One region of the Streptomyces sp. NPDC058525 genome, then DNA from elsewhere that is predicted to be linked to it. Evidence: riboswitches for the same ligand, from Rfam matches in the RefSeq annotation. Region 1 holds a riboswitch; each other region holds the start of a gene.
What was found. A riboswitch is a leader RNA that binds a small molecule or an ion and turns the genes downstream of it on or off. The one in region 1 is predicted to bind cobalamin.
Positions count from the first base shown of each region.

Region 2: another riboswitch for cobalamin. It lies ahead of ACFWP3_RS27395 (ribonucleoside-diphosphate reductase subunit alpha); the one in region 1 lies ahead of metE (5-methyltetrahydropteroyltriglutamate--homocysteine S-methyltransferase).
Region 3: another riboswitch for cobalamin. It lies ahead of ACFWP3_RS31050 (DUF4430 domain-containing protein); the one in region 1 lies ahead of metE (5-methyltetrahydropteroyltriglutamate--homocysteine S-methyltransferase).

Region 1 covers NZ_JBHXNP010000084.1:15,298-17,486, forward strand. Annotated here, with positions in the region: gene ACFWP3_RS30905 (short-chain fatty acyl-CoA regulator family protein) at 1-417, opposite strand, end outside; cobalamin riboswitch at 658-878, shown strand; gene metE (5-methyltetrahydropteroyltriglutamate--homocysteine S-methyltransferase) at 1,043-2,189, shown strand, end outside.
Region 2 covers NZ_JBHXNP010000067.1:28,254-30,442, reverse strand. Annotated here, with positions in the region: gene ACFWP3_RS27395 (ribonucleoside-diphosphate reductase subunit alpha) at 1-982, opposite strand, end outside; cobalamin riboswitch at 1,124-1,267, opposite strand; gene ACFWP3_RS27390 (GNAT family N-acetyltransferase) at 1,298-1,792, opposite strand; gene ACFWP3_RS27385 (Uma2 family endonuclease) at 1,871-2,189, shown strand, end outside.
Region 3 covers NZ_JBHXNP010000085.1:6,731-8,919, reverse strand. Annotated here, with positions in the region: gene ACFWP3_RS31055 (3-hydroxybutyryl-CoA dehydrogenase) at 1-344, shown strand, start outside; gene ACFWP3_RS31050 (DUF4430 domain-containing protein) at 443-931, opposite strand; cobalamin riboswitch at 1,078-1,227, opposite strand; gene ACFWP3_RS31045 (hypothetical protein) at 1,307-1,582, opposite strand; gene ACFWP3_RS31040 (hypothetical protein) at 1,658-1,984, shown strand; gene ACFWP3_RS31035 (carotenoid oxygenase family protein) at 2,092-2,189, opposite strand, start outside.

The DNA of each region.
Region 1 (2,189 bases):
CGGCGAGCGCGGCCCCTCCGCCGCGCCGTCCCGGCCGTCCGCGTCCCCGGCGAGCCGCTCGGCGAGCAGCTGGGAGCGCCGGCCGAGGTCCAGCAGCACCCCGGCGACGGCGGGCATCCGGGTGGCCAGCTCCGCCAGGTCCGACGGGGACACCCGGGCCTCGGCGACCTCGGTGGCGAGGGCCTCGCGCAGGTCGGCCAGCAGCCGGCTGGTGTCGCGCTCCGAGAAGAAGCCGGGATCGACGCCGAAGGCCTCGGTCAGCCGCAGCAGCACGGGCACGGTGAGCGGCCGCGAGTCGTGTTCCATCTGGTTCAGGTAGCTCGGCGAGATCGCGAGGACGCGCGCCAGCTCGGCCTGGCTCATCCGGCGCTCCTCGCGCAGCCGCCGCAGTCTGGCCCCCGCGTACGTCTTGCCCACCGCGCTCCCCCTCCGTGTGACCGGGACGCCGCAACCCTACGCGGGATCCCGGCGCCGCAGGTCTTTGCAAACTTGGCAAAAACACCTCCTGGGATTCGCAGAACTTGGCATGCGTGCCTCTTCACCGGCCGCGGACGAGCGGTCCACGGGGACGATGACGGTCTTGGCAAGGGGGCGCCGTGTCCCATGTCACCGTCCGGCATGTGAGCCGCTGTACCGGTCCTCCAGGACCTGCGCATACGCTGATCGACAGCAGCTGGTTCGCCCCGTCCGCCAGACGGGATGCGTCGTAAGAGGGAACCCGGTGGGAATCCGGGACTGCCCCGCAGCGGTGAGCGGGAACGACCGCCGTCATACGCACTGGACCCGGACGGGTCTGGGAAGCGACGGCCAGTAGGTGTCTGCCCCAACGGCAGACGTGCCCGCAAGTCCGAAGACCTGCCCGTTGCCCGCGCACGCACAGCCGTGCGCGGACATCCCGGTGACCTCGTGGGCGGGTCGGCGAACAGATCTCGACGGCAGCAGCGGCGCATCGCGCCCCGGCGGACCGTCAGGTCCGTGACCCCTTCGCGCTCCACGTCCCGCCACCGGGACTCATGGAGACAAGCTCGCGAAGGAGAGTTCCGTGACAACCGAGTCCGCGACCGCGGCCGTAGAGGCCACCGTGTACGGCTACCCCCGCCAGGGGCAGAACCGTGAACTGAAGAAGGCCATCGAGGGCTACTGGAAGGGCCGCGTCAGCGCCGAAGCCCTCCACGAGACCGCCGCACTCCTGCGCCGGACCAACTGGGGCCGGCTGGCCGACGCCGGCATCACCGAGGTCCCCACCGGCGACTTCTCGTACTACGACCACGTCCTCGACACCAGCGTCATGGTCGGCGCCGTCCCCGCCCGCCACCGCGCCGCGGTCGCCGCCGACGCCCTCGACGGCTACTTCGCCATGGCTCGCGGCACCCAGGACGTGGCGCCGCTGGAGATGACCAAGTGGTTCGACACCAACTACCACTACCTGGTGCCGGAACTCGGGCCCGACACCCGCTTCACCGCCGACTCCACCCGGCAGGTCGCCGAACTGAAGGAAGCCCTGGCCCTCGGCCTGAAGGCCCGCCCGGTGCTCGTCGGACCGGTCACCTACCTGCTGCTCGCCAAGCCCGCCCCCGGCGTGGCCGAGGACTTCCAGCCGATCACCCTGCTCGACCGGCTGCTGCCCGTGTACGCCCAGGTCCTCGCCAACCTGCGCGCCGCCGGAGCCGAATGGGTCCAGCTGGACGAACCCGCCCTCGTGGCGGACCGCTCCCCGGCCGAACTGGGCGTCGCCGCACGGGCCTACCGCGAGCTCGGCGGACTCGACCAAGCCGAGCGGCCCAAGCTGCTGGTCGCCTCGTACTTCGACCGGCTCGGCGAGGCCCTGCCCGTGCTGGCCAAGGCCCCCGTGGAAGGACTCGCGCTCGACTTCACCGAGCGGGCGGCCGCCAACCTCGACGACCTCGCGGCGGTGGGCGGACTCCCCGGCAAGCGCCTGGTCGCGGGCGTGGTCAACGGCCGCAACATCTGGATCAACGACTACGAGAAGTCCCTCACCACCCTCGGCACCCTGCTCGGCCTCGCCGACCGCGTCGACGTCGCCGCGTCCTGCTCCCTGCTCCACGTACCGCTGGACGCGGGCGCCGAACGGGACATCGACCCGCAGATCCGCCGCTGGCTGGCCTTCGCCCGCCAGAAGACCGCCGAGATCACCACCCTCGCCCGCGGCCTCGCCCGGGGCACCGGAG
Region 2 (2,189 bases), on a different contig from region 1:
CGGTGTTGTCGCGGAGCTCCAGGAACTCCTCGATGTCGGCGTGCCAGGTCTCCAGGTAGACGGCGGCGGCGCCCTTGCGGCGGCCGCCCTGGTTCACGGCGGCGACGGAGGCGTCGAGGGTCTTCAGGAACGGCACGATGCCGTTGGAGTGGCCGTTGGTGCCGCGGATCAGCGAACCGCGGGCGCGGATGCGGGAGTACGAGAGACCGATGCCGCCGGCGTGCTTGGAGAGGCGGGCGACCTGGTGGTAGCGGTCGTAGATCGAGTCCAGCTCGTCCAACGGGGAGTCCAGCAGGTAGCAGGAGGACATCTGCGGGTGGCGGGTGCCGGAGTTGAAGAGCGTGGGGGAGGACGGCAGGTAGTCGAGGCGGCTCATCAGCCGGTACAGCGAGGCCACTTCCTCGAGGGCCTGCACGGACTCGTTCTCGGCCAGACCGCAGGCCACGCGCAGCATGAAGTACTGCGGGGTCTCGATCACCTGGCGGGTGATCGGGTGGCGCAGCAGGTAGCGGCTGTGCAGGGTGCGCAGGCCGAAGAAGCCGAAGCGGTCGTCGGCGCCCTCGGCGAGGGTGTGCTCAACCAGCGCGTCCAGGCGGCTCGCGTGGATCCGTACGAACTCGGCCGTGCGGTCGGCGATGAGGCCCTCGCGGTGGCCGACCTCGACGGAGGCCGAGAAGGAGGTCGAGCCCTGGCTCGCGGCCTCGTCGCGCACGGCCAGCGTCAGCAGGCGCGCGGCGAGCCGCGAGTACGCCGGGTCCTCGGAGATCAGCCCGGCGGCGGCCTCGGTGGCCAGGCCGCGCAGCTCGGCCTCGTCGGCGGCGGTGCTGCGGCCGCGCAGCGCGGCGGCCGCGACCCGGCCGGGGTCGGTGTCGGGGAGGTCCGCCGTCAGTTCGGTGAGGGTACGCAGCAGCGTGGCCCCCGGGCCCTCGGTGTTGTCGCCAGAAACGGACTCGGCGCGCGGTGCGGAAGGCGCGATGGTCACGGCGGGAGCTCTCCCTCGCTCGGCCCGGATCGACGGCGGGCGGGCACGGGGAGGCGCATGCGGGCGTGGCAGGCACGCGTAGACCGCACGGCGTCCACCGGCCCAACCGCGAGGCCCGGACGTATCGGCACCCGGTTCGGTCGACCCGGGCGCACCATCGGCAGGTCCTCGGACTTCATGTCCGGTAAGCGGACACTTCATACCGTTGCGGGACAGTTCCGGATTCACACCGGATTCCCCTGCGGCGACAGCAGGCATGAGCATACATGTGGGGGGCCGCAGATGCGTGACCCCCCACATGTTGTGTCGGTGTGGCTACAGCTCCAGACGGTACGTAAGCAAGGTGAGCCCGGGAACAGGCGCCCAATCCCGCTCCGGCGTACGGATGAAACCGAGCCGCTCGTAGATCCGCTGGGCCCCCGTCATGCCGCGCTGGGTGGACAGCACCAGGTGCGTGACGCCCGCCAGCTCCCGCGCGCGGGCCATGCAGGCGCGCACCAGCGCCTCGCCGGCGCCGCGTCCGCGCGCCTCGCGGGAGACGGCCAGCATCCGGAATTCGGCCTCGCCGGGGCCGGCGATGTCGGCCAGCGGACTGCCGGGCGGGGCGAAGGTCACCCCGCCGAGCACGGCCCCCTCCTCGGCGGCCACGAGCACCTCCCCGTCGGCGGCCCGCCCGGCGACATCGCGCAGCACGCCCGCGTAGAAGGCCTCACCGGAACCCAGGAGTCCGTCGCCCAGATAGGCCTGCGCGGTGATCTCACCCAGCTGCTCGTACTCGGCGGGCAGCGCCGCCCTGATCACGATGTCCATGTGGTCGAGTGTGCAGGACGGGTGTCGGCGCCCGGCGCTATCGTCGGAGACAGCACCGTCGATGAAGGTGAGTGAGGCATGACCGTGATGACCGACCGGCCCCACATGCTGACTGAGGACTTCGAGGCCGTGGCGCGGATAGCTGCAAGAGAGGTCGAAGGTCTGCGGCTGGAATTCATCGACGGGGTCATCAGGAGCAAGGCAGTGCCGGACGGAGATCACGACCGTATCGTTCTGTGGCTAGCACGCATCTGCATGCAGCACCGGCCCGAGTTGTGGCTCCACGTGGAGCGGGGGTTGGCTGTCGGGGACTACCGCTCGGGTCGCGCCCGTCCTGATGCGGCTCTCGCGCTTGATGATGCGTTCGTCGGCCAGGGAGAGTGGGCCGACCCCGCCC
Region 3 (2,189 bases), on a different contig from region 1:
ACGCGCTGGGCAAGACCACGGTCCGCTCCCAGGACCGGGCCGGCTTCGTCGTCAACGCGCTGCTGATCCCGTACCTGTTGTCGGCGATCCGGATGGCCGGGTCCGGGTTCGCGAGCGCCGCCGATGTCGACGCCGGCATGGAACTGGGCTGCGCCCACCCCATGGGCCCGCTCAAACTCGCCGACCTGATCGGCCTGGACACGGTCGCGGCCATCGCGGAATCGCTGTACGCCGAATTCAAGGAACCGCTGTACGCCCCGCCCCCGCTGCTCCGGCGGATGGTGCAGGCGGGGCTGCTGGGCCGCAAGAGCGGCCGCGGGTTCCACACGTACGGCCGGGGCTGAGGGCCCCGGCACGGTCTCCGGGCTGAGGGTGCGCCGGAGGCACGCAGGAACGGTGGGGGTGCGGCGAGTGGTGTCGCCGCGCCCCCACCGCGTCTGCTTTAGAACGAGGTCCAGGTGAAGGCGACCTGGTCACCGGCGTTCAGCTTGAACTGGCAGCCGCCGACGGGCGTCGGGGTGCCGTTGACGGAGATGCTCCAGTAGGCGGAGCCGCCCCCGCTGACGTTCTTGATCGTGTCGACGGAGAAGTCGTCGAACGAGGCGTACCAGGTGCCGTCCCAGGTGAAGTTCTTCTTCTTGGCGGCGTCGTCCAGCGCGGCGGTGGGCGTGGGCACGGCGCTCGGGTTGGCCGAACCGTTCGTGCCGTCGCACTTGTGCGTGCCGCCGGTGGCGGTGGTGACGTCGTGGCCCTTGGTCTTTATCTTGCCCTTGAACAGCAGCCCGCTCGGACCCTGCACCGTGAGGCTGACCTTGACCGGGGCGTTGGAGTGGGGCACCGGCTCGGCGTGGGCGACGGCCGGCGCGGTGGCGAGCGCGAGCCCCAGGGCGGCCGTCGTGACGAGGGTGCGACGGACGAGGTTCGGGCGCATGGAATGCCTTTCGAGCGGGGAGGGCGCACAGCACGCCCCTGCTCCGCACGACATCCCCCGGCAGCGCCGCTCCCTCCGCGGCGGCGGGGACGGGGCCGTCGGTGATCCGGCGACTCAAGGCTCCGCGCTGTAGACCGTGACAGTGGAAGCGGTACGAGCCGCACGCCGGGCGCCCCGGCTCGCGACGCGGATGCGCCCCACACGGTTGCAGGTCAGCGCCGGATTCCCACCGGCTTCCCCCAGGTCATACGGCCATTCAGTTGTCGTTGTCGCCCGGTGCGACCGGGCAGATGAATCGTACGGTCGTAACAACGTGCTGACCAGTGGCGACTTTCCGGCTCCACGGCGTGCGAGCGCGGACGGGGCGCCCCCTCGTCAGCCGGCGTTGTGCATACGGGCCGGGCTGCACTCCACGATTTCCCGCGCCGCGCGCAGCCTGCTGGGGTGGTCCCCGAGCAGCCGGGTGGTGATCAGGATCGCGTAGAGGATGCCGACGCCCTCGTCCTTCAGGTGCTGTTGGACGGAGTCCATGTCGGCGCCGGCGTCCAGCAGCCTCCGACATGCGTCGATCCGATCGCCGATCTGTTCGGCGCGCTCGGGCGTCAGTCCGTGAACGTTGGCGAGGAGTTCTTCCACGGTGGGGCTTGGCATGTCCGGATCTTCTCAGCGCTGCCGCGTCGCTCGCATCCGGTTTGGCGTTGGCGCGATGTCGGGTTGGATGGGGCCGTGGCAAGACGACCCAAGCCGAAGAAGAAGCGCCCGGCCCTCGGCATACCGAGCGAGATCATCCTGCTGACGGGACAGGGCGTGTGGCCGTACACGTTCCTCGCCGACGACGGCCTGGGCGGCTGCGGCAAGGTCGCGATGCCGTCCGAAGCGGCCGTCGAGGAGGTCCAGGCGGCGCTCTTCACACCCCTGGCGGACCTCGCTCGCACCCACCACGGGATCGAACTCGGTGCCGCATGGTCCTCGCTGACCCACGACTCGTGGGTGGGCCGTGTCCGGCGCGTCGCCGGCCCCCCGAGCTCCGGTGCTGTGACGGATGACGGATGACGGATGACGGATGACGGTTGCCGGGCCTGATGCCGTGCCGGCAGAACTGTTCGGTGGACCTTTCCGAGGGGCTGGCCGACCCGTAGCGGCCGGTCGGGGCTGGTTGGTCAGACGGTGTCCGTCGGTAGCCAGGAGCCGTGTAGGCCTAGTGGGACTCGGACCGGGATGCGGGCGCGGGCCATGGGGCCCGCGGCGGGGTCCTGGG